One region of the Alteromonas sp. P256 genome, then DNA from elsewhere that is predicted to be linked to it. Evidence: predicted binding sites of a transcription regulator. Region 1 holds the regulator's gene; each other region holds the start of a gene.
The links. Region 1 encodes sigma-54, which starts transcription at its own class of promoters, with help from an activator protein. Its sites were predicted from a motif close to GTTGGCACGNNNNTNGNNT; they were not measured.

Region 1 (8,246 bases):
GTGATGTTGACGGTGTTTTTTCAGACGGACGGATTTATCTTGGAAATGACGGTGAGGAATTAAAAGCCTTTCACACTCGCGACGGGTACGGCGTTAAAGCACTTGTCAGTCATAACATTGATGTTGCGGTGATTACCGGTAGACGCTCAGCTATTGTTGACAACAGAATGAAGGCACTACAGGTAGCGCATATTATTCAAGGCGAAGAGAACAAGTTCGACGCGTTAAAACAGCTTATGGGCCGCCTTGAATTATCACCTGAACACGTCGCCGCTGTTGGTGATGATATGCCTGATACCGGCATGTTTAAACACGCGAGCGTTAAAATAGCCGTTGCCGACTCACACCCCTATGTTGTGAAACAAGCAAATTGGATCACCACCCTACCGGGCGGTTATGGCGCAGTGAGAGAGATAAGTGACACGATTTTGCAGGCGCAAGGCGTAAGCAACGGTATCTTCGGGGCCAGCGTATGAATCAATTCGGTTTCAACCGTCTTGGCATAAGTATTTCGGCGCTATTTATTTTAGCCATGCTGATGTACATTCCTACCTGGATGGAGGAAGGCCCAGTATTAGAAACGTCTGAAGGACTGGATGCGTTAAAGCCTGCTTATAAAGCCAAAAACTTAACCACAACCCTTTATAACAATGAAGGGCAACTGAACCATAAAGTTTTCGCTTCTTCCATGGAGCATTACGACCAGCTTGGCTTTGTTTCTTTCGACCGGCCAAACTACACTCTCTATACGAATGATGCAGGTTCACCGTGGGTCGTGACAGCGCAAGAGGGAACCTTGTATAACAATGAATTAATACAATTAGAAAACAATGTGACAATTGAAAACCAAAGTCAGGACGACTTTGTAAAGTCAATTACCACTGAATACATTCAAATTAATTTGAATAACAAGCAGATGACGTCAGATCAACCCGTAGAAATACGCGGCATGCAATATGTTATTCAAAGTAACGGATTCAACGCAAACCTGCGCACCCAAAATTATGAGCTTATCGACCATGTACAAACTACGTATTCTCCTAGCAACTAGTGCGCTGCTAGTGCTATGCACTAGCCCTGCATTAAGTAATGAAAATGATTTTACGCTGCCTATCGAGATTGGCTCTAACTCCCAGTTCATCGATGGTAAAAATAAGACAGCGCTATATAAAAACAACGTACTTATTACTCAAGGTTCGCTTATCATCGAGGCTGACGAAGTTGAAGTTATTGCCTCACAAGGAAGCGGCCGCGAGATTTTTGTTGCTCGTGGAAACCCGGCCAGCTATTCGCAAGAACTTGAAGACGGTAACCCTGTATCTGCAAGGGCGAACGAGATACGGTATGAAGTGGCTAAGCGCACTATTTCTCTTACCGGAAACGCAGAACTTAAACAGGATACAAGCCAAGTTAAAGGCAACAGCATTACCTTTGATATGATCACCGAACAACTGCTAGCCACAGGTGGTGCTGATGATGCTAGTGGACGCGTTACTACCGTATTTACGCCTGAGTCTATTCGCAAAGCGAACGACGAGACCAGCGAAAATGATAACGGTAACGATAATGACGGTAGCAATGGTGACGGCAACAACGACGGCAAAAGCGAGCAGTAACGATGGCAACTCTTAGTGCAAAGAACCTTGCTAAGGCATACAAATCACGACAGGTAGTGATTGATGTTAGCCTGTCAGTCTCTACCGGGCAAATTGTTGGGTTGTTGGGGCCTAACGGCGCCGGCAAAACCACAACCTTTTACATGATTGTAGGGTTGGTTCCCTCAGATAAAGGCCAAATATCTATTGATGATAATGAATTAACTCATCAGCCTATGCATGAGCGTGCAAGAGGCGGTATTGGCTATTTACCACAAGAAGCGTCCATTTTTCGAAAGCTCACTGTGCATGAAAATATTATGGCGATTTTACAAACCAGAAAGGATTTAAATTCACAGCAGCAGGAAGAAGAAGCCGATGCGCTACTTGATGAATTTAATATCAACCATATACGTAATAGTATGGGCATGAGTCTTTCCGGTGGAGAACGTCGCCGAGTAGAAATAGCACGAGCATTAGCAGCAAAACCTGAATTTATTTTGCTTGATGAACCTTTTGCTGGTGTTGATCCCATATCAGTTAATGATATAAAGAAGATAATACAGCACTTGCGCGACAGAGGGTTGGGTATACTCATTACCGACCACAACGTTCGAGAAACATTGGATGTCTGTGAAAAGGCGTACATCGTAAGTCATGGTGAACTTATTGCGCAAGGAACGGCGGAACAGGTTTTAAGTAATCAAAAAGTAAGGGATGTATACCTAGGCGAACAATTCAGGCTATAGTTATTGTGTGTAACCTAATTGTCATTTTTCATAAGCGCTCAGGTATATTCACTCAAGAGCATTAAAATAAGATATAGATGAAACCATCTTTACAGTTAAAATTTAGTCAACAACTAACGATGACTCCACAGTTGCAGCAGGCAATCAAGCTGCTGCAGCTGTCTACACTCGATCTTCAACAGGAGATTCAGGAGGCCCTCGACTCAAACCCTCTGTTAGAAGTAGAAGAAGGTAATGACGAGCCTCAGGCAGAAAAAAACAATATGGATAATGACGATAGCCAAATCGAAGCTACCGCGTCAGCGTCCAGCGACACACTAGAGTCGGGTGATGCTTTAGAAAAGAACGACTTACCCGATGAACTGCCAATTGATAGCACCTGGGACGAATATTACTCAGCCTCTTCAGCGCCTGCGCCTGGCCCGTCAAATAACGATGATGACCACGTTTTCCAAGGCGAAACCACTGACGACATTCAAACTCATCTGCTTTGGCAGATGCGTTTAACTCCTTTTTCTGATATCGACAGAGCTATCGCTGTTGCCATTATCGACTCGATTGACGAGTCCGGTTATTTAACCGCTACGCTAGATGAGATATTAGAAGCGGTAAATTTTGAAGATATCGAAACAGAAAATGTTGAAGAAGAAATCGAATTAGATGAAGTTGAGTGTGTACTGAAACGCATTCAAATGTTTGACCCTATCGGTTCTGGCTCTCGCTCTCCGCAAGAGTGTTTAATGGTGCAGCTGCGCCAGTTTGCTGACGACACGCCTTGGTTAGATGAAGCGAGAAGACTCATTGAGGACTATTCTGACCTGCTCAGTAGCAAAGATTATAGAACCCTTATGCGCAAGAGCCGCTTGAAGGAAGATGAACTGCGCGAGGCAATGCGTTTACTTCAAACCTTGAATCCTCGCCCAGGTAGTGCTTTAGTTACTAAAGAGCCTGAGTATGTTATTCCAGATGTATCGGTGGCGAAGAAAAACGGTCGCTGGACTGTTGAACTCAACCCCGACAGCTTGCCTAAGCTAGGTGTAAATCAGCAATACGCAGCAATGAGTCGAAAGGCGAAGAACAGCAGTGACTCTCAGTTTATTCGTTCTCATATGCAAGAAGCTAAATGGTTTATAAAGAGTTTAGAGTCTAGAAACGATACTTTAATGAAAGTAGCTAACTGTATCGTTCAGCAGCAAATGGGATTTTTTGAGCACGGACCAGAAATGATGAAACCAATGGTGCTCAATGATGTCGCAGAAATGGTGGATATGCACGAATCCACAATATCGCGAGTAACGACTCAGAAGTATATGCATACGCCGCGCGGTATTTACGAATTGAAGTATTTCTTTTCTAGTCATGTAGCAACCGAGTCTGGCGGCGAGTGTTCGTCAACGGCTATTCGTGCGTTAATAAAGAAATTGGTAGCAGCAGAAACGCCAAGCAAACCATTAAGCGATAGCAAAATTGCTTTATTGTTGGCAGAGCAAGGCATAAAAGTCGCTCGGCGGACAATAGCAAAATACCGGGAGTCTTTATCGATACCCCCGTCTAACCAACGCAAAAGCCTTATCTAAAGGCGTTATATTAAAAAGGAAGACGAAATATGCAAATCAACCTAACTGGTCATCATGTGGAAATCACCGATTCTTTGCGTAATTATGTCGATACGAAGTTTAGTAAACTTGAGCGTCACTTTGATCACATTTCTAATGTGCATGTCATCCTGAACGTAGAAAAAATAAATCAAAAAGCAGAAGCTACGATGCACTTAAGTGGTGCCGAAGTATTTGCATCCTCAGAAAATACCGATATGTATGCAGCGATTGACAGCATGGTCGATAAACTCGACAGGCAGGTGATCAAGCATAAGGAAAAACTGAAAAAGCATTAATAGATAATTAAGTATGGATATTAAAGCCATCGTAAGCCTGGACCGCACCGAGTGTGCGGTTCAGTGCAATAGCAAGAAGCGAATATTAGAGATCATTTCCGATATTGCTGCCCAAGACAATACCGACATTGACCAAGTCACCGTGTTGAATAGTCTTCTATCTAGAGAGCGGATGGGCAGTACAGGAATAGGTAACGGTATAGCGCTCCCTCATGGTCGTTTAGCGGGTTTAGAACACGTTATGGCCATTATTGTAACCTGCATTCCAGCGATTAATTTTGACGCTCTCGATGAAAAGCCTGTCGATATATTTTTTGCACTGCTAGTGCCTGAAGAACAGACAGAGGGACATTTACAAACCTTAGCGACAGTGGCTGGTAAGCTGAGCGACAAAGACACTGTCAAAGCAATACGAAGAGCCAAAACCAACGAAGATATTTTTTCAGCACTTGGCATCTAAAGACAGTTTCAAAAGATACATTGACGTTTTCGTCATTTTTTTGTTTAGGGAGAAATATCGGTGAAGCTGATCATTATCAGTGGTCGTTCAGGCTCAGGAAAGTCGGTGGCATTAAGAGCACTGGAAGATTTGGGCTACTATTGTGTCGATAACATTCCCGTCAATTTGCTACCAACGCTCACCCATACTGTTGTGGATGAATACGATCAGGTAGCGGTGAGTATCGACGTACGCAATTTACCAAAGAATCCCAACGATTTGGTAGAAATATTAGACTACCTTCCCTCATCTTGGTCGATGACGATTGTTTACATTGACGCCAGTGACGACGTGTTAGTAAAGCGCTTTAGCGAAACTAGACGTTTACACCCTCTAGCAAAATTGAATAAATCGCTCTCTGAGGCCATAAAGGCAGAATCAACGTTGCTTGGGCCTATTGTTGAGCGTGCTGACCTCTACTTAGACACCGATAAGCTTACTATACATCAGCTGGCCGAAATTATTCGCGAGCGGATTTTAGGTAAAAAGAGTTCTCGGTTAGTGTTGGTGTTTGAATCTTTTGGCTTTAAGCATGGTATACCGAAAGACGCCGACTATGTATTTGATGCTCGTTTCTTACCGAACCCTCACTGGGAGCCTGATTTGCGGCATTTGACGGGTTTAGATGCACCTGTAGAAGTATTTCTTGGCTCACAACCTGTGGTAACTAAATTTGTATGGCAAATCCAAAACTTAATGACCACATGGCTGCCTCATCTCGAGCGAAATAATAGAAGCTATGTCACGGTAGCCATTGGCTGTACGGGTGGTCAGCATCGGTCTGTCTATATTGCGCAGACGTTGTCAAAAACATTCGGTGAAATTCATCCGGATGTGCAGATTCGTCACAGAGAGCTAAATTAATCACTCGCAATCATAAAAAAGAGCGTAAATACTAGTGACCATTGAGAAAACACTCACCATCGTCAATAAACTTGGCCTTCACGCAAGAGCGGCAACCCAACTGGTGCAGCTAGCTAATCAATTTGATGCCAAAATAATTCTTGAAAAAGGCGATAAACAGGCCGACGCGAACAGTGTACTTGGATTGATGATGCTTGAAAGCCATCAGGGTGAGCAAGTTAACGTGATTGTTGAAGGCGATGATGCAGAGGACGCCTTAGCCGCTATTGAAACACTCATTGAAGGACGCTTTAACGAAGACGAGTAATCTCGTAGACCTTCCCATAGGCTCCCTCTTTTCTGGCCGCTGGCTAAGCGTTTATATGAGCGCAGATATAAGCGTTTACGTAAAGGCTTATATAACCGATGATATAACTGCCGACACGACAGCCAACACTTAAAAACTCATTCTAAAACAATGTATTTATCATGACACTGCTAGGGTAAATACGCTATTCTATAAGCTCAATCTATTTGGTCATTGTCTACGGCGTGAAATACGCTTTCTTTGGGCACACTCTTGGTTAGGAATTGCTTTTCATGGCAGAAGCTCTCGTTTCTAAATATGTACAAACTCAATTGCGAACGCTCAACAATGCGCTGAGTAACGGCCAGTTTGTGTCGGTTAGAAAGCTCCTTCTTGAACTTCCGCCTTCCGACGTAGCCCACATTTTAGAGTCTAGCCCTAGCCGCACTCGTGACGAGCTATGGGAGTTGATTGACGGCGACTTTCACGGCGATATTTTAGAGGAACTGTCCGACGATGTTCGTAACGGCATAATTACTAAAATGCTGCCTGCAAATGTGGTGGACGCGCTTGAAGAAATGGACACCGATGACCTGGCAGAGACCCTAAGCAGCCTGCCAGAAACGGTCCTCCTCGACATCCTAGACTCCATGGATGCACAAGACCGGTTGCGCGCCGAACAAGCACTATCTTATGGTGAAGAAACTGCCGGCTTCATCATGAATACCGACACTATCACCCTGCGTCCCGACGTTACTATTGATGTGGTATTGCGTTATATCCGCCTCAAGGGCGAGCTCCCAGAAAACACCGATACCTTTTATGTGGTCAATCGCACCGATAACCTCGTGGGTATCGTACCAGTAACACGGCTTCTAACCGCAGACACTAGCGACAAAGTCGCTGATGTGATGGATGAAGAGTCAGAAGCTATTCCGGTTAACATGCCAGACGATGAAGTAGCGAGCCTATTTGAACGCTATAACTGGCTCTCGGCACCTGTTGTTGATGAAAATAATCGCCTCGTCGGGCGAATTACTATTGATGACGTGGTTGATATTATTCGCGAAGACGCCGAACACTCCATGATGAGTATGGCGGGTCTAGACGACGATGAAGATACGTTTGCCCCTGTTATGCAAAGTACCAAGAGACGTTCAGTGTGGCTAGCGGTGAACCTAGCCACGGCATTGATGGCAGCAATGGTGAGCGACTTATTTGAAGCCACATTAAGCGCTTTAGCTGTACTCGCTATTTTAAACACCATTGTACCAAGCATGGGTGGTGTGGCAGGTAACCAAACCCTGACTCTTGTTATACGCGGTATGGCGCTGGGCCATGTCAATGCAAACAACTCCCGCTGGCTGATTAGTAAAGAGATTGCCATTGGTGTACTAAACGGCGTCATTTGGGCGGTATTAATAGCCTCTGTCATCGCACTGTGGAAACAAGACTATATGCTGGGCGTCATCATTGCATTTGCGATGCTTGTTAACATGATTGCGGCTGCATTAGCCGGCGCAACGCTGCCTATGATAATGAAGCGGCTAAAGATAGACCCTGCACTAGCGGGAAGTGTCATTTTAACCACCATTACAGACGTGGTGGGTATTTTTGCATTCCTAGGCACCGCCACATTGTTTTTGGTATAGCGGCAAAGACTAATTAGACATACCCCATTGATATCTGCCACGCATCATTAGGCGCTTAGTTTAACCGTGGTTACATAGATGCGACTGTGTTCGGCAAGATAACTTTACTATCTAAAAAGTAGCGGTGGTTGTCTAATACGTTTAACAGCCATCACCTTTAACAGCCATCTCCTTTCAAAAAACCGTCTAAAATAAAAAAACCGCAGTATTTTACAATACTGCGGCTTTTGAATAATTCGATCTATAACCTAGTTGATAATTACGCTTGAGCTACTTAATGACCTTCAGCGTAGGCTTACCCTTTTTAGGCGGTACGGGCGCATCGCTTGAGGCAGGAGCATCAGCATCTTCTATAGATGTTGGTCCTGTTTGTTCTGGCTCACTTGAGATAGGCTCTGCTGGCTCAATAGCATCAGAACGTGCTACGTCTTCCTCTGTGGCAAACACAGTACCAGCACCATTCTCGCGAGCGTATATAGCAATTACCGCTTCGCAGGGCATGCTTAAACGACGAGGTTGGCCTCCAAAACGCGCTTGAAAAGACAAACCGTTTATATCCAGGTTAAAACCCACGCAGGCACTCGGTGATACATTAAGTACAATCTGGCCGTCTTTAACAAATTCTTGCGGAACTTCCACCAATTCATTTGTTGCATCAACAACAACGTATGGCGTCATATCGTTATCCACTATCCATTCATAAAAAG
Region 2 (8,246 bases), on a different contig from region 1:
AGAAAGAAAATCTGATTTTGCTTGGCTCGCTCGCCGTGCGTTTTCCGCTTCTTCCATAGCCACGTTTTTCAGTTTAGTGAGACGAGCTAACGAACGACGTATTTGCTTTTCCATTGGCGTAAAAACAAATACCGCTTCAATAACGAGCAGCAGTAACGTTATTAGCCAAAGATACAACGTAAAATTTGCCGCATTTTTCACACGGGCGTTGGCCTCGTTTTCAAATAAGGTTACGGCCATATCTAAGTGCGTAAGAAGTTGTGTAGAGTCTGCAATTATCGAGGATGAAGCAGACGGTTGTATTGATGCATTTTGCAAGCGTGCTGTGTGGCACTCTCCATCGACTTCACTAGATGCACCGGTTGGACTTGCCGCATTGGCCAGTTTGTCTCTGCCGCTTTTTATATAGTTGTTAACAGCCTTGTCGAGGTTTACATTTTTAAAATACAAGTCTTTATGCGCGGCTGATAGATTTGCAAGGGCGATGAGCTTTTCATGGTTACTTTCAAGCTTGTCTAATGAGGACGCTAAATAACGTTGTGTCTGCGAGCTACCACATAAATTAGTGGATGACCTTAACAACGCAATTCTTTGAGAAAGCATTCGCTGCTGTCCAGCAATATTGATTATTTCGGCATCTTGACGCTGGTCGCTTAATAGGTCGTTAATGATAAAAAAGGAAAGAGTCACTGCAGTGGCAGTAAGCAAAAGGGCAAAGATATACTGAGACTTTATGGTCATTATAATCGCATTAGGCAAACCTTACCTTACAATGTAATAGACACGCATTTCATGTGCAACTTGTCAGCTGTCGATACAAAGGGCGCTTTAGACTCAGCAAGCACCTTATTTAAGGGCTTTTTTACCTTGTGCTCCCATTTTTTCGGGTTATCAATTGGCGCTAGCGCTTTTTTGCTTTCAGATAGTTCGTCTTCATTCGGCAAGCGAACCACCCGAATATTACTGTGTTCAAAATCTTCATTAATTAATCCTTTTTCTGCATATGCACAAAGAATGTCTTTGCGGGGATAAAACCCCCATTTTTCACGGAAAAGTTGTGCATTATGGACAAAATCTAATAAATGATTGACGGGGCATCGCGTGAGGTCGCGTGCAGGAGAGAAAACAATAGAAGGATGGTCTGTGATTGATAATCCCACACTACGGCACTGGGTGAAGAAGTCTTCGTCGTTTAGCCCGTAACCGTCGTAGGTTTCATCGAAGCCGCTGGTTTTTTCAAAGTCTGCCTTACGTATAAAAAACATTGCAGAAGCACTGCTATCGTTACTAAGTTTTCCATGATTATCGTCCTGTTTGTCTACTGACCCTGTATTTTTTAGCAAGCTCGCTTTAGGTAAAGCGTCGTTATGTTTAGTGTCGCTTGTTTGTGTTACAGAAAAAGGTTCGTTTGCAAAAATTCTGCTTTTGACATGTAAAAGCTCAGAATACGGTTGATTGCGAGAAGTGATTGGAATATAGCTTACCGGTGCTCTCATAATTGATGATGGAGCGAGTGCTGATACCGCTTCTTTAAAGCAAGCTGACGAAAAAATAGTGTCGACACTGATATACGCTAATATGTCGTTTTTCGCATCAAACAATCCTTTGTTTCTTGCCTTCGCAATCGGAAGCTCGTCCTGATTGACAAATTTGTGTTCAATGGCGAATTTATTGCTTGTGACTAGAGATAAATCAGACGGTGGTGTCATCCACACAATGAGTAACTCATTAGGGGTAGGGCTGCATGCCTCAAGCTGATTAATGAGGTTACAGAGCTTTTCGGTCCTGTTTTTCACTATTGTTATCACACTTACTGGTGCGCTCATCTTAAATATCCCTTTTTCATCGTCATTAGAGAAGACGTTTACTGGAAAAGAGCATGAACTGGATGTGCTCTTATACTTTCGTCTAAACGACAGATTGATAGCACTAGGTAAGCAATAGTTAGTCCATTATGTAATGTGTTGTTTAATATGATTTTTTTTGTTTTTCTGCGCTGGAGTGTAGAGGTGCAATGCCCATATTTGTCAATAAGAGGGTAAAAATTACAGGCAAGCATTCACATCGCTACAGGATAGGTATTTTCACTTTATTTATACGATTAACGCTATGCGATGGTAATGTTATTTGGTAACCTAATATCAATGCTTAAGTAACTATTTTTCAATAACTTATTAAAGTTATTTTTTGCTTGTATGCGTTTAATGAAAGTGTAATGCCATTGTACTAGCGTTATCTTTTAACCTATAACTATGCCTCTTACGTAAAAATGTAGGGTTATGTTTTTATTTTACTTCCTTATAAATGGTGGTTAATTCTGTGTCATCCCAGTCTTATGTAGAAATTAGGCACTACGACAAGCAAACGCTACGCCTTGTAGACGTTATTTCAGGCATTTCACCTAACGCCATGCGCAGAGTGTTTGGCGGTTGGATATTCTTTGCTGCGGTGGTTGCGGTGATCGTTATTGTGGCCCCTGATCTGAGTACTCAGTTTGTTGGACTAACGCTTTTTGTATTGGTTGCCTTTACACTTATTATGTTCGGTCAGAGCCGAATTTCAGAGGGGTGGCCTGCAATTATCAGCGATGACAATGTTATCGGCGTTGTTCGCGACCCCGTTAAACGTGAGTACATATGCGTTGATAAATCATTAATTGTGGATGCAATACCCACATTGATAAAACCAAACAAAAAAGCGGTAGAAATTCAGCTTCGCAGTGAACAGCTTACTGTTGAAGATAGAGAAGTTTTAAAACAAGCAGTTTGGCCGAGAGAAGGTAAGTTGGTGGGACTAGCACATTTTAAACGCCGTGAAGATGCGTGTGAAAGCGTTATGTGGTGCACGAATAAGTCGGCCTCAGCGAAGTCATAAGATGTAATTCGGAGCGCTTTCCCATAAGTGCTGCCATCACGCAACGTTACTTCATTAACCAGTTGTAATGATCAAGCCCCCAAATTGGGGGCTTTTTCGTATGCGAACTATTTGGTTTGAATTAACTGGTTTGAGCTTGGCTTAAATCCTTGTAACCGATTTGAGCCTACTATTCATTCGCTTCTTTAAGCACAAGCTCGGTATAAAGCGGGTAATGATCTGAGCCAATATCTGAGAGCCTTTCTAGGTCTACCAGCGCAAAATGTGAAGAATGAAAGATATGATCCAGCGGCCATTTTATCAGCGGGTAGTGAGCGTGAAATGTGTTATAGAAGCCGCGTCCCTCCCTTGGATCTAAAAGCCCGCTTATCTTTTTAAACTTGCGAGTAGTGGGCGACCATGCCACATCATTTAAATCTCCCGCAACGATAATTGGCTCTATCGTTTGCGCCACTTCTTGTCCCACTATATTAAGTTCAATATCTCTTGGGCGAGCGTATTCGTTTTCTGTAGGGCTAGGTGGTTTGGGATGAAGAAACTGAAGAATGACACGTTCACCATCAACCTTGATGGCTATTTTTACCGACGGTACATCATCTTCCACTAAAAAACGAAGCGTGTGCTCCTCAAATTCATACTTGCTATACAAATGCATACCGTAAAGATTTTCCAAGGCGCAAAACTGCGTATAAGGGTAGTCTTTTTCGATAGGCTTTAACGCCCGCTCCCATTTTTCATTTGATTCCAGAGTTACCACAAAGTCGGGTTGTTTATTGTTAATATGGTCGATGAGCTTTTGATAATTGCTGTTAGGCATAAAAACGTTACTAGAAAGAATGCTTATCATACGCTGCTTTTGGGGGTTGCTATCGCGGATTACTTCCTTGCGGTAAAGCCCAGTGTAAGGAAAAATCCAAATAGCCTGATACAGTAAACTAATGCCTAACCCTGCGACAAGTGCGGCAAGCAGCCAAAAAGGTAACGAAAGACTTTTATAGCAAAGTAGGGTGATAAGTACCGCAGTAATTAACACCGCAAGTTGTAACCTTGGAAATTCCCAGACTCTTACTAGCCAATGTGATGATGGCAGTAATGGCGCAGCGCTAACTACAATAAAAAAAACCGAAAGTGATACAAGAAAAATGTCCATTAAATATCCGTATTAATTGCGTGTAACTCACATACGTTCAAGGCTAATGTGAGCGATGTCTGTTCTATGCAAAGTGATGTAATTAGTAATTAGTGCAAATGCTCAACTGTACATGCTAAATGTGTGCCCTTTAAGTTAGAACACCCGCATAAAAAAGCGTTTAATGAATTACCCTACTGGCTTCATCATAGCAGTACAACTGTGATGAAGCCTACTTCAACATTGACTACTGTTGTGAAAGTCTTATCTTCATGTACAGATTCTTCGGCTACTTGATGTACTAGACGCTATAACGCCTCACTTCAATCTGTAGAATTGAATTAACACAGCCAACACTTATTTATCTTTCTAAGTTTATGCTTACTGCTGTAAGTGCTTGAGTTTATCATCACAGCATTAATCTAAATGAGAATCAGTAAAAATTGCTTAAAAGTACGCAAACTTTGCAACTATATCTTTCCTGTGCTGGGTTGGCTATTTAAAAAGTGTATATATAACAGTGGCTTATTTCGTTGGCATGAACTTGGCTACATCTCTTGTGAGTTTCAACAAAGGAGAAATGTTATGAAACGTACAATACTATCTATTATTGTTGCTACATCATTGTCTACTGCTGCTGTTGCAGGTGATATGAATTCAGACAGCCATTCAGATAACGCATGGGAAAAAGGTGCCAAAGACGCATGGATTGATGGCAAAGCGGAAGCGACGCTGCTGTTCAATGGTAACCTAGATTCTTTTGACATCAATACCGACGTGAAAGATGGCGATGTTATTTTAACTGGTAAAGTAGATAACTCGGTGGACAAAAAACTCGCCGAAGAATTAGTTGCTAACATCGACGGCGTAATGTCAGTCGATAACAAGCTTTCAGTAATTGAAGATAAAGATATGGATTCAATGACATCAGATATGTCTGACGACCTTGAAGACGGCGTAGATGAAGGCACAAGCGAACTAACAGATGCGAAAATCGCCACGGTGATTAAAACACGTTTGCTGATGGACTCTGATATTTCAGGCTTCGACATCGACGTAGACGTCGAAAATGGGAATGTTGTGCTTACGGGCACCGTAGATTCTGATGCTGAGGAAGACCTTGCGGTAGAGATTGCGAAGAATGCTTCTGACGTGAAAAATGTTGAAAACAATCTTGAGGTTGTAACAACCACAGCGATGAACTAACTATTTAGTATGCTGATAAGAAAGGGGCTTGCGCCCCTTTTTTCGTTTTTATAGTTAGCTAGGTGCTCAATACTAATTGAATGCAGTTTTTCTCGGCACCCTATTCAACACAATTAGTTCAAGCATGTTTGTCTAAGGCTAATGACTCTAGTTATTCTACATCTACTATTTTAAGCGTGTTAGTCGCGCCGACTTTTTCCATTTCATCGCCATAGGTCAAGATAATACTATCCCCGCTTTCCACTAAGCCTTTTTCTTTTAAACATGCAACAACGTCGTGCTTAAGCTTGCCTGGCTCGCTGTTTGATGAGTCGAAGAATACTGGCTTAACACCACGATAAAGGGCCATTGCATTGAGCGTGCTCTCGTGGCGCGACATGGCGATAATTGGCAGTGATGTTGTAATTCGAGACATTAACTTTGGCGTGGTGCCGCTTTCTGTCAACCCTACAATTGCTTTTACGCTTGGTAGGTGATTCGCGGCATAAACCGCAGATAGCGCTATAGATTCACTGGTCGATGAAAACTGTTGATCCATGCGATGCTTGGAAATTTTTACGCTAGGGTGAGTCTCTGCTCCCTCGCAAACACGTGCCATTGCTTGAACAGTTTCAATAGGAAAACTACCCGCCGCTGTCTCAGCTGACAGCATAACTGCATCTGTGCCATCTAATACGGCGTTGGCCACATCCATAACCTCTGCACGAGTGGGCATAGGGCTATCAATCATAGACTCCATCATTTGAGTGGCTGTAATAACCACTTTATTGAGCTGACGTGAGCGAGCGATAAGTTTCTTTTGAACGCCAACGAGTTCTGCATCGCCTATTTCAACACCCAAATCGCCACGGGCAACCATGACAGCGTCAGAGGCGCTGATAATATCGGTAATGGCGTCATCTGTCGCAACGGTCTCTGCGCGCTCTACTTTGGCGCAAATTTTTGCATAGCAGCCAGCAGCTTCAGCAAGCTCACGAGCGTAATTAAGGTCGGCGCCGCTGCGTGGGAACGACACAGCAAGGTAGTCTACGCCAATGAGCGCTGCCGTTCTTATATCTTGCTTGTCTTTTTCTGTTAACGCCTCTGCTGACAAACCACCGCCTTGGCGGTTAATGCCTTTATTATTAGACAGCTTGCCGCCAACGGTAACTTCCGTCATTACCTTTCGACCTTCTACACCTGTTACCTTCAACTGTATGCGTCCATCGTCGAGCAATAGAATATCGCCAGCTGACACATCATCAGGTAGTGCTTTGTAGTCTATGCCTACGTGGTCAACCGTGCCTTCATCTCGCTCAAGCTCAGCGTCTAGTACAAATTTTGCACCAATCTGTAATTTAACAGCGCCTTCTTTGAATCGGGCTACGCGAATTTTAGGCCCCTGTAAATCACCGAGTATTGCTACATATTTACCAAGGCTTCTCGCTGCTTCACGAACACGTTTTGCGCGCTCGATGTGATCTTCTGCTTGCCCGTGAGAAAAGTTCATGCGAACCGTGTTTGCTCCAGCAGCAATAAGTTCTTTAATTTTTTCAAGTGAATCGGTTGAGGGGCCTAATGTGGCAAGAATTTTGGTTCTTCTGGTCATGGGATTCCGTCGCTGCTTCTTTTATAGAAAAGATGGGTAAAGCTGATCTTTCAACTCAATGAGCGCTGTAATCGCTTTACGTAATTTTATTACAGAATAGTAGAGTATTTTGACAAAAATGTGAATGAAAGAAAGAAAAACTCCCTACTGGCTCGACCAGTTGTCGTTAACTTTCCTCTATTTTGCGAGAAACAGATTGATAGTCGCAGTAAAGTTTGAGTATAGGTTACTGACGCTTACACGCAAGCGTCAGTAATGTATAAGTAAAAGAGAAGGGCATGGAAAATAATTGATAGAAGAAGGAGTGAAGGAAGAGATGCAACCCTTAGCCATCTCTTTTATCGTAACGAGACCCACGCAATGTATCTTTCACCCGTTTTAGATTTTCTCTGAATTTATTGCCACGGCGAAGCGTAAATCCGGTAGCAAGTACATCGATGAGGGTCAGTTGTGCAATGCGCGATGCCATGGGCATGTACATGTCGGTATCTTCAGGTACTTCCAGCGATAATACGTAGCTGCACTCCTGCGCCAGTGGGCTATCAGCTGATGTTATGCCAACAACAGTGGCGTCGTTCATTCGCGATATTTGCGCAATTTCCACTAAGCTTTTGGTTCGACCTGTGTGACTTATCAACACCACAACGTCTCCAGCAGAGCAATTCATACAGCTCATGCGCTGCATCAAAATGTCTTCAAAGTAAACAACGGGCACGTTAAACCTGAAAAACTTGTTCAACGCATCGTGAGCCACAGAAGCCGATGCACCAAGACCAAAGAAAGAAATCTTCTGTGCTTGAGTAAGTAAATCAACAACCCGATTGACTACATTGACATCTATCGACTGTCTCGCTACTTCCAGAGAAGCCATTGTCGATTCGAAAATTTTGTTGGTGTATTCGTCTGGGCTGTCGTTTTCATCAACATGACGGTTCACGTAGGGCGTACCGTTTGCGAGACTTTGCGCCAAATGGAGTTTGAAGTCCGGAAAGCCTTTAGTATCTAGTCTGCGGCAAAATCGATTCACAGTTGGCTCGCTGACATCCGACATTTTAGCTAAGGTTGCTATACTTGAATGGATGGCAGTTTGAGGATTAGCAAGTATAATCTCAGCAACTTTCTTTTCTGATTTGCTAAACGCAGCTTTGTTTTGAGTTATTTTTTCTAAAATGTTCATACAGATACGGCAAGTAATTGGCTCGGTTTATTGTAAGGTACACCCTAATAGTACCCAATGTGAAAGCTGTGACAAGAAAAATGTAATTTTTTAACATTTTTTGTACTGTAAATGGTAATAGACAGGGGGCTATATCATCGAAAAGTAAAGAATCTCATCGTATAGCTTGTAGAAGTTGTAATTTTACTACATTTGGTGTTAACTATACGGTAATTATAGTCGTTAGTGTTGTAAATAAAGAACCAACACGGCACTTAAAACCACATTTAAAA
Region 3 (8,246 bases), on a different contig from region 1:
GTCGACCCTAACGATTCAGTCTGGATTGCCGGAAACGGTGAAGGCGATCACGTGGTGGCTAACTTCAATTTCGATGGCGAATTCATCCAGCAGCTTGGTGAGCGAGGAAAGACAGCCGGTAACGCCGATGATGTAACGCTAGGCAATCCGTCTGATGTTTTTTATGACCCCAATGCCGATGAGGTGGTTATTTCTGACGGCTATATTAATGCCCGCATGGTGGCTTTTGATACTAAAGACAAAAAAGCGGCACATATCTGGGGAGCTTACGGCAATAAGCCAACTGGCCCAACCCGTGAAGGCGCGTTTGATCAGTCTCAAGCAGCGCAGCCGCAGGCCCAGGGCGTCGATGTTGAAAACCCTCTGTTTGGCAACATTGTGCACTGCGTTAACCAGTCATCAGACGGCTTAATTTATGTCTGCGACAGACGCAACAATCGCGTTCAAATCTTTAAACGAGAGAAAAGTGGTGATATTTCGTTTGAACACAACCTCGTGGTAGCTGCACCTACTGGCGGCGTGGGTTCGGCAACCGACGTGGCATTTTCGCCTGATGAAACTTACCTCTACGTTGCCGACATGATGAATGGTCGCATATGGATTTATGAGCGCGAGTCGCTCACGCTTCTAGGTTCAATAGGTAGAAACGGTCGCTATCCAGGGCAATTCACATGGCTTCACAGTATTGATACCGATAGCGATGGTAACTTGTACACCACAGAAGTTAACACTGGCCGCCGAGTGCAAAAGTTGATTTTTGAGGGCGTAAAATAATGACGCTATTGTCAGCTGAAACGCTATGGCTGCTTATCGCCATGTTGTCAGCTGGCGCCTGTGCAGGCTTTACTGCCGGTCTTTTTGGTATTGGCGGAGGCTTTGTTGTTGTACCTGTTTTACTTGTCATTTTTAACAAGATGGGCGTGGCGGATAATGTTGCCGTGCACTTAGCCATTGGTACTTCGCTAGCTACCATTATCACTACCAGCCTGCGAGCCGCTCGTTCTCATTCAAAGCGCAACGCAGTAGATTTTACTGTAGTAAAAAGCTGGGCACCTTGGATTATATTGGGCGTAGTTGTGGGCTTAGTGATTGCCTCAGACGCCGACGCGTCGCTGTTAGTGGGTGTATTTGGTGCAGGTGTATTGCTGCTATCGGTACACTTTTTATTTCCCAATTGGCTGGCCCACAAGCGACTAAATAAAACCATGCCAGAGGGGCGTGCTAAAGCAACGCTTGCCACGTTTTTAGGTGGTATATCAGCACTGCTTGGCATTGGTGGCGGCACTATCACCGTGTTAACCATGACCTTATCTAACCGGCCTATCCATCAGGCCATAGGAACAGCCTCTGCTTTCGGCGCGCTAATAGCGATACCTGGCACACTGGGGTTTATTATTATCGGTTGGGGCAAAACGGGCTTACCGCTGGGTTCCTTGGGCTACGTGAATGCCATAGGTTGGGTTGCTATAAGCGCTATTTCCTTGCTTACCGCTCCGTTTGGTGCAAAGGTTGCGCACAACCTCAACCCCAATATGCTAAAACGCGCATTCGGCATATATCTCGTGATCACAGGCACTTTCATGCTGCAAAAGAGCGTGACATCCGTTTTTGTCAACTCAGTATGAAAAGAGGATTATTGTGTCTCAGCGAACAGCGGCAAATGCTAATTAACTTAGGCTTTCGAGCATGCGCTGTGCTAGCTCAGCTATACGTATATTTTGCTCCATTGCCGCAGATTGCAACTTTTTGTAAGCCTGGCTCTCGCTTAGTTTTCCCTGCTGCATCAATAGCAACTTTACTCTATCAATCGCTTTTTGCTCGTTAAGGGCTTGTTTGGCCCCATTTAGCTCGTTAGCAATATCCTGAATATGTTGCGCTTGTTGACGAATTAAGTCGTAAAACGACTTATGTGCAGAAAGTGATGTAGAGGTAATCCCCATCTCATTATGAGTGCCTTCCATTGAAAGTCCTTTAACGGTTTTATCGTAAATCATCGAAATAGGTGTATCGCCAGTTGGAGGGCTACTAATTGGAGGGCTATTATTTAAAGAAGCAATCAGAAGTTCGTTGTCACGCAACTCCTCCTGGGCTTGAGCAATTCTAAGTGTTGCTTTTTCTATCAGCCTATCGGTAATGTGTTCCTCTATGTCTTGCATCGCGTCAATTCGCAACGTGGCTATGTCATACCAAATTTCGCTGAGCTCAGCGGTGCAAGTGTCTGTATCGCCAAGCTCGCAAATCATTTTACGTAGTCGGCTCAGGTGTTGGGCATGGTCACTTTCTAGTTGTTGCTGCCACATAGAAAGTTCTGTGTCATCGGCAAATTTACTAAACGTCTCAAACGAGTGATTTTGTGAGTCTGTCAGTGCTGTAATTCGATCGCACAAAGATTGCTGGAAGTGGCTCGAAGAGAACCCAATTGCGCCACAAGCGCGCTCTTGTCCCGCATACTCTTTACCTTGAATAAAATTAAATAGCGCTACTAAAAGTCGAGTGATAGCAGGATCGTTTGCAACATCGGCGGCTTCAAAAATCACATCAATCAACGCGGCAATTAGGCGGCAAAATGCATTGGTCGATTCGGTTGGTGTGAGTTGCTGCAGCGCCACTTTGCTGCGTAAATCCTTAAGGTTATCAATACCTTGTAACGCAAATGTAATGGTAGTAACCAATCGCATGGTAAGTCCATTATCAGAATTAGATAGGTATAAAGCGTTAAGCAAGCTGCGAAGTGTTTTCTCACTCATCTCACTTGCGGTTTCTTGTTGTGCCCTTTGAGTGGCAAAACGTTCGCCTCGTGAACATAGAAATACATTGCTCATACCGCGCTCGCGCTGCAGTTGATGAATCATCTCCGTTACCGCTTTCACTATTTTGCAATTTGATGATAAGTGTCGCAGTGCCTGTATTTCTTGATGCTTGGCCAGCAAAAAGAATCGTTTTGTGATATCGCTGTGATTGCTCATCGTGAAGTATCCAGAAAAGAGATACATAGGATAAGCAAATGTTGTTCCCTTCAATCAAACTGCAAGGGATTCACATCGATATAATCTAATGTAAGTAGTTGGACGCTACTATTTGCTATCTTGCTCAAAAATAATGGACTGGTCACATAAGCAAGCAAAGGGATTGCACTACATCATGCTCCAAATTAGTGCGTTCTTTCTCGAGACAGGTGCAAACGATGAGGGGGATATCGAAGACGTTTATTCTTACCGTTGAGTAATTGTCTGTTATAGAAAGGAATTTCATTTAAAGATTTGTGCCTCAATATTGGCATCAATATTGTTTTACTTTTTATGAACAATGCAGATTGTTTAAGAACAATATTCGGATAAAGGCGTCCGCAACTTATTTTCTAGGAAATAAGAGCGGGCGCTTTTTTGTGCCTGACATTTAGGTAAAGAATGTTTCTAAGGAATTAATATCAATAGAAAAGGTGATCAAGCATGGCGTATTTACTTCCTTCTGAATTTGCAACCAAGATGGTTGATGCTGGCGAATCCAAAATATATATGTCTACCCGCGACACATTAATTCGCGCTTTTATGGCGGGGGCCATTTTGGCGTTAGCCGCGGTTTTTGCAATAACCATTGCGGTTCAAACAGGGGTGTTTTTAATTGGTGCAATACTCTTCCCTGTTGGTTTTTGTATGCTGTACCTCATGGGGTTTGACCTACTTACCGGTGTTTTTGTGCTTACTCCATTAGCCTGGTTGGCAAAACGACCTGGCGTGACATGGCCGCAGATTTTACGTAACTGGGGGTTGGTGTTTTTAGGTAATTTTGCAGGTGCGCTGAGCGTGGCATTTATGATGTCGTTTGTATTTACCATGGGCTACAACATTGATGGTGGTGCTATAGCGGCTAAGGTGGCAGGTATCGGTGAAGCGAGAACGTTAGGGTATGCAGAGCACGGCGTTGCAGGCTGGTTTTCTATTTTTATTCGCGGCATGTTGTGTAACTGGATGGTATCGCTTGGTGTTGTTGGTGCAATGATATCTACTCACGTAAGCGGTAAAGTGTTGGCGATGTGGATGCCTATCATGCTGTTCTTCTTCATGGGATTTGAGCATTCGGTGGTTAACATGTTTTTGTTTCCGTTCGGCTTAATTATGGGTGGCGAGTTCTCTGTGATGGATTACTTTATTTGGAATGAAATTCCTACCGCACTGGGTAATTTAGTGGGAGGCTTAGCGTTTACTGGTTTGACTATTTATTCTACGCATGTGCGCACTGCCCCTAAACGCGTTATCGCTACAGGTGCTAGCAATAAAACGGTACTTGCAGCAAAAGTGAATGACAAAGTATAAGCCGTGTTCACCCTTCGCCATGGTGCCTTTTCGAACAAGGGCACAAAACCGATTAATCAGGATCACCATTGTGTGGTGGTGCCTGATTTTTCGCCATCGGCAAATTTCGATGCTATCGCTGTTGTGTCTGATGGAATAAGTAGTAGTCAGGTTAGTCAGTATGCAAGCAACTTCGCCGTTGAAACGTTCGTTCGTGAATTCTCTCGAACAAGCAATGTGTGGTCTTTGTCGAGGGCGGCACAACACGTACTGCGTACCATAAACACCGAGCTTTACATAAAAAACCAACAAAGCCCTTATTTTGAAAACCTTGATAAAGGCTATGTCTGTACCTTTAGTGCAGTCATTTTGAAAGGACAGTCTGCGGTGTTACTGCATTGTGGTGATAGCAGCATCTATCACGTACACCGCGGTGAAGTAACGCCTTGCACCTGTCAACATCGAGAAGCCGGGGAGGGTAAACATACTTATTTAAGTAATGCCCTCGGTATTCGGCCTAACTTAAGCATTGATATGGCGATCCGAACGCTTGCGCCTAGCGATATATTTGTATTGATGACAGATGGCATAGCGGATACCTTGTCGCCAAAAACATGGTACGCAATTCATCAGCATAATACGCCTAGTATCGACTTGAGCGCACAGCATATAGCGCAAGCAGCACTGAATGCAGATTGTGACGATAACGTCACTGTAGTGCTGCTTGAGGTAATATCCATTGCTAATGAAGAGAAAGTACATTATGCCTCAAATGGCTTCCTTCCTTTTTTAGATACGCCCAAATCAAACGATGTCATAGACGATTGGACAATACAGCGGCAGTTATATACCAGTGAACGCAGTCTGGTTTTTCTTGCTAAGCATAACCTCCACAATCATCAGGCAGTGTTAAAAATTCCTGCAAAGTCAATGCATGAAAACGAAAGCTTTTTAGATGAAATGGTGAAAGAAGAGTGGGTTGGTGCGCGGGTCCAACATGATAATGTCCTTAAAAATTATACGTCCCCTTTTTTACGACATTACTTTTATATTGCCATGGCGTACACACCTGGAACAAGTTTACGCCAATATCGAGACGACGTTGGTAGTGTCTCTCTTTCAGAGGTTCGAGACTGGAGTGCGCAAATCGTTAGCGCCCTAACGGCACTGCATCGGCAAGAGGTGCTTCATCAAGATATTAAACCGGATAACATCATGGTTGATGAAAACGGTAAAATTACACTGGTAGACTTTGGTGCAGCGAGCATAGCGGGTTATCATGTTTCGCAAAGTGATGTGCAGCTTGGCATTCCTGGCGATCTATTGTTCACCGCTCCGGAATACTTTGTAGGGCTGTGGCCCGATGAAAGCGCTGATCAATTTTCTTTAGCAGTGGTCTTATATTTTTTATTAAGTGGTGAGTACCCCTTTAACAGTAACGTTGCCAAGAAGAGCAACTACTCAGGGCTACTTAAATTGCGCTATATCAGTCTGCTACAACGAAATGTTGCTGTCCCTATGTGGGTTGACGAAGCGCTGAAACGGGCTTGTCATCCTAAAGCGTCGAAACGCTATCCGAGCTTGTCTGAATTTCTATACGACTTAAATCACCCTAATCCGTCTTACCGTAAAAGCTTGCCCCTGATGGAGCAACATCCAGTGCGGGCATGGCAAACCGTGTCTGGCGTATTGCTGGTATTGCTCATTGTTATGTTTGTTGTTCATTATACTTAGCGAGCGGCTCCAGCTACGTACAGGCAGTGAGTTATTCAGTACTACGCTAATGCACCATAAATTATCTTTTTTGCTTTCTAATGGTGCGATATCGCTGGGTCTACGCCAAAGCTATATGGCTAAGTCTTTGTAATATAGTGATGAAAAGCATTGGCACTATACTTGTATTATTAATTTTCATAGTCTCGACTAGGTACCTACGTATCATCGAGTAACAACACAATTAATACTGTACTTAATCAGGCAATGAAGCCCGCAGCCAGAAATGGTTGCGGGCTTTTTTTTGCTTTAAATAAAGGTGAACGAGATGACGCTTTCCTCACAGCAACAACAACGCATAGTGATAATTGGCAACGGTATGGTTGGCCATCACTTTGTTGAGCAACTTATTAACAGCAAAGCTGACTATCATATTACCGTGTTAAGTGGAGAGGGCCGTTTAGCTTACGACCGCGTTTATCTATCGTCGTACTTTACGGGTAAAACCGCAGCCGATTTAGCGCTTACCGACGAAAAAACGTATCAGCAGTGGGGTGTAAACGCAGTTACCGGTGCGTGGGTCACTAATATTGATCGTATCCATCAAGTCGTGACAACGAAAGACGGTACTTCATACCCCTACGATAAACTCGTGCTGGCGACAGGCTCTTACCCTTTTGTGCCTCCTATTCCTGGCAACGAGCAAGAACATTGTTTGGTATATCGCACCATTGAAGATCTTGAATCTATCAGTGCCTCTGCAGCACAAAGTAAAATAGGCGTTGTCGTGGGAGGTGGTTTACTTGGGCTTGAAGCAGCAAACGCGCTTAAATCAGCAGGTCTAGAAACACATGTGGTTGAATTTGCACCACAGTTAATGGCGGTGCAGCTTGATGCAATGGGAGGGGCGCTGCTTAAAGATAAAATTGAAGCGCTCGGCGTACAAGTACATACACAAAAAGCCACGGAAGTTATCGAGGCCGGCGAGCAGTGCCGCTACCGAATGAAATTTTCTGATGGTTCACACCTTGAAACCGATATGGTGTTATTTTCTGCCGGTATACGACCTAGTGATCAGCTAGCCCGCGAATTTGATTTAGTAGTAGGTGAACGCGGCGGTATCGTTATCGATAATCAATGTATAACCTCCGATCCTAACGTGTACGCGATTGGTGAATGCGCATTGTGGGAAAATCGTATTTACGGCTTAGTCGCGCCAGGGTACGCCATGGCTCGCGCCGCCGCTGCAAGTCTTACCAACAGTGAGGGCGAATTTGCAGGTGCGGATATGAGCACCAAGCTCAAGCTAATGGGTGTTGAAGTGGGGTCTATTGGCGATGCTCACGGTAAAACCACAGGGGCGTTGGTATACACCTACCACGACCAACCTGCAGGCGTGTACAAAAAGCTTATTGTAGATGAAACCAAAACCCACGTAATAGGTGCGGTGCTTATCGGCGATACCAGCGATTACGATACCTTGTTGCAATATGCCCTAAACAACATTGCGCTGCCCGACGCGCCAGAGGCACTGATATTGCCTTCCTCAGGGGAAAAGCCCTTGTTAGGGGCCGATGCCCTTGGCGATAGCGCCACTATTTGTTCATGTCACAACGTATCTAAAGGCGATATTGTCGAGGCTATCGAAAGCGGCAGTTGCTCTTTAGGCGATATAAAGTCGTGCACAAAAGCGAGTACGGGCTGTGGAGGATGTTCGGCATTACTGAAAAACGTTGTCGATGCCGAACTAGAGAAACGTGGTGTAGAAGTATCTAAAGCCATTTGCGAACATTTCAATCACACTCGCCAAGAGCTCTATCACCTTATTCAAGTAGAAAATATTGAGACGTTTGACGAGCTGCTTGATAAGCATGGTAAAGGGTTGGGCTGCGAAATTTGTAAACCAGCCGCAGCATCGATATTTGCGTCGGTATGGAACGATTATATTCTTCGTCAGGCGCACCAGCCGCTTCAAGACACTAACGATACGTATTTGGGCAACATGCAAAAAGACGGCACTTACTCTGTTGTGCCGCGGGTAGCGGGTGGTGAAATTACCCCAGATAAGCTCATTTTATTGGGCGAAGTTGCAAAAGAATACAACCTTTACACCAAAATTACGGGCGGTCAGCGCGTTGACTTATTTGGCGCACGCGTAGAGCAACTCCCTGCAATTTGGCAAAAGTTAGTGGCCGGTGGTTTTGAGACCGGACATGCCTATGCGAAGTCGTTACGTACAGT

Region 2: a site for sigma-54 is predicted at 4,536-4,554, ahead of V7R39_RS13120 (BON domain-containing protein). Genes of this name have one in related genera too.
Region 3: a site for sigma-54 is predicted at 3,273-3,291, ahead of V7R39_RS09450 (formate/nitrite transporter family protein). Genes of this name have one in related genera too.

The regions. Positions count from the first base shown of each region.
Region 1 is NZ_JAZETM010000001.1:550,481-558,726, forward strand. It holds gene kdsC (3-deoxy-manno-octulosonate-8-phosphatase KdsC) at 1-476, shown strand, start outside; gene lptC (LPS export ABC transporter periplasmic protein LptC) at 473-1,051, shown strand; gene lptA (lipopolysaccharide transport periplasmic protein LptA) at 1,020-1,616, shown strand; gene lptB (LPS export ABC transporter ATP-binding protein) at 1,619-2,344, shown strand; gene V7R39_RS02420 (RNA polymerase factor sigma-54) at 2,422-3,921, shown strand; gene hpf (ribosome hibernation promoting factor) at 3,951-4,238, shown strand; gene ptsN (PTS IIA-like nitrogen regulatory protein PtsN) at 4,252-4,698, shown strand; gene rapZ (RNase adapter RapZ) at 4,759-5,601, shown strand; gene V7R39_RS02440 (HPr family phosphocarrier protein) at 5,636-5,908, shown strand; gene mgtE (magnesium transporter) at 6,181-7,539, shown strand; gene V7R39_RS02450 (ClpXP protease specificity-enhancing factor) at 7,810-8,246, opposite strand, start outside.
Region 2 is NZ_JAZETM010000008.1:126,336-134,581, forward strand. It holds gene V7R39_RS13100 (response regulator) at 1-741, opposite strand, end outside; gene V7R39_RS13105 (glycosyltransferase family 2 protein) at 768-1,826, opposite strand; gene V7R39_RS13110 (hypothetical protein) at 2,320-2,874, shown strand; gene V7R39_RS13115 (endonuclease/exonuclease/phosphatase family protein) at 3,044-4,024, opposite strand; gene V7R39_RS13120 (BON domain-containing protein) at 4,589-5,209, shown strand; gene pyk (pyruvate kinase) at 5,361-6,797, opposite strand; gene V7R39_RS13130 (MurR/RpiR family transcriptional regulator) at 7,123-7,974, opposite strand.
Region 3 is NZ_JAZETM010000005.1:45,586-53,831, forward strand. It holds gene V7R39_RS09435 (hypothetical protein) at 1-774, shown strand, start outside; gene V7R39_RS09440 (sulfite exporter TauE/SafE family protein) at 774-1,625, shown strand; gene V7R39_RS09445 (nitrate- and nitrite sensing domain-containing protein) at 1,668-2,966, opposite strand; gene V7R39_RS09450 (formate/nitrite transporter family protein) at 3,450-4,313, shown strand; gene V7R39_RS09455 (bifunctional protein-serine/threonine kinase/phosphatase) at 4,317-6,026, shown strand; gene nirB (nitrite reductase large subunit NirB) at 6,334-8,246, shown strand, end outside.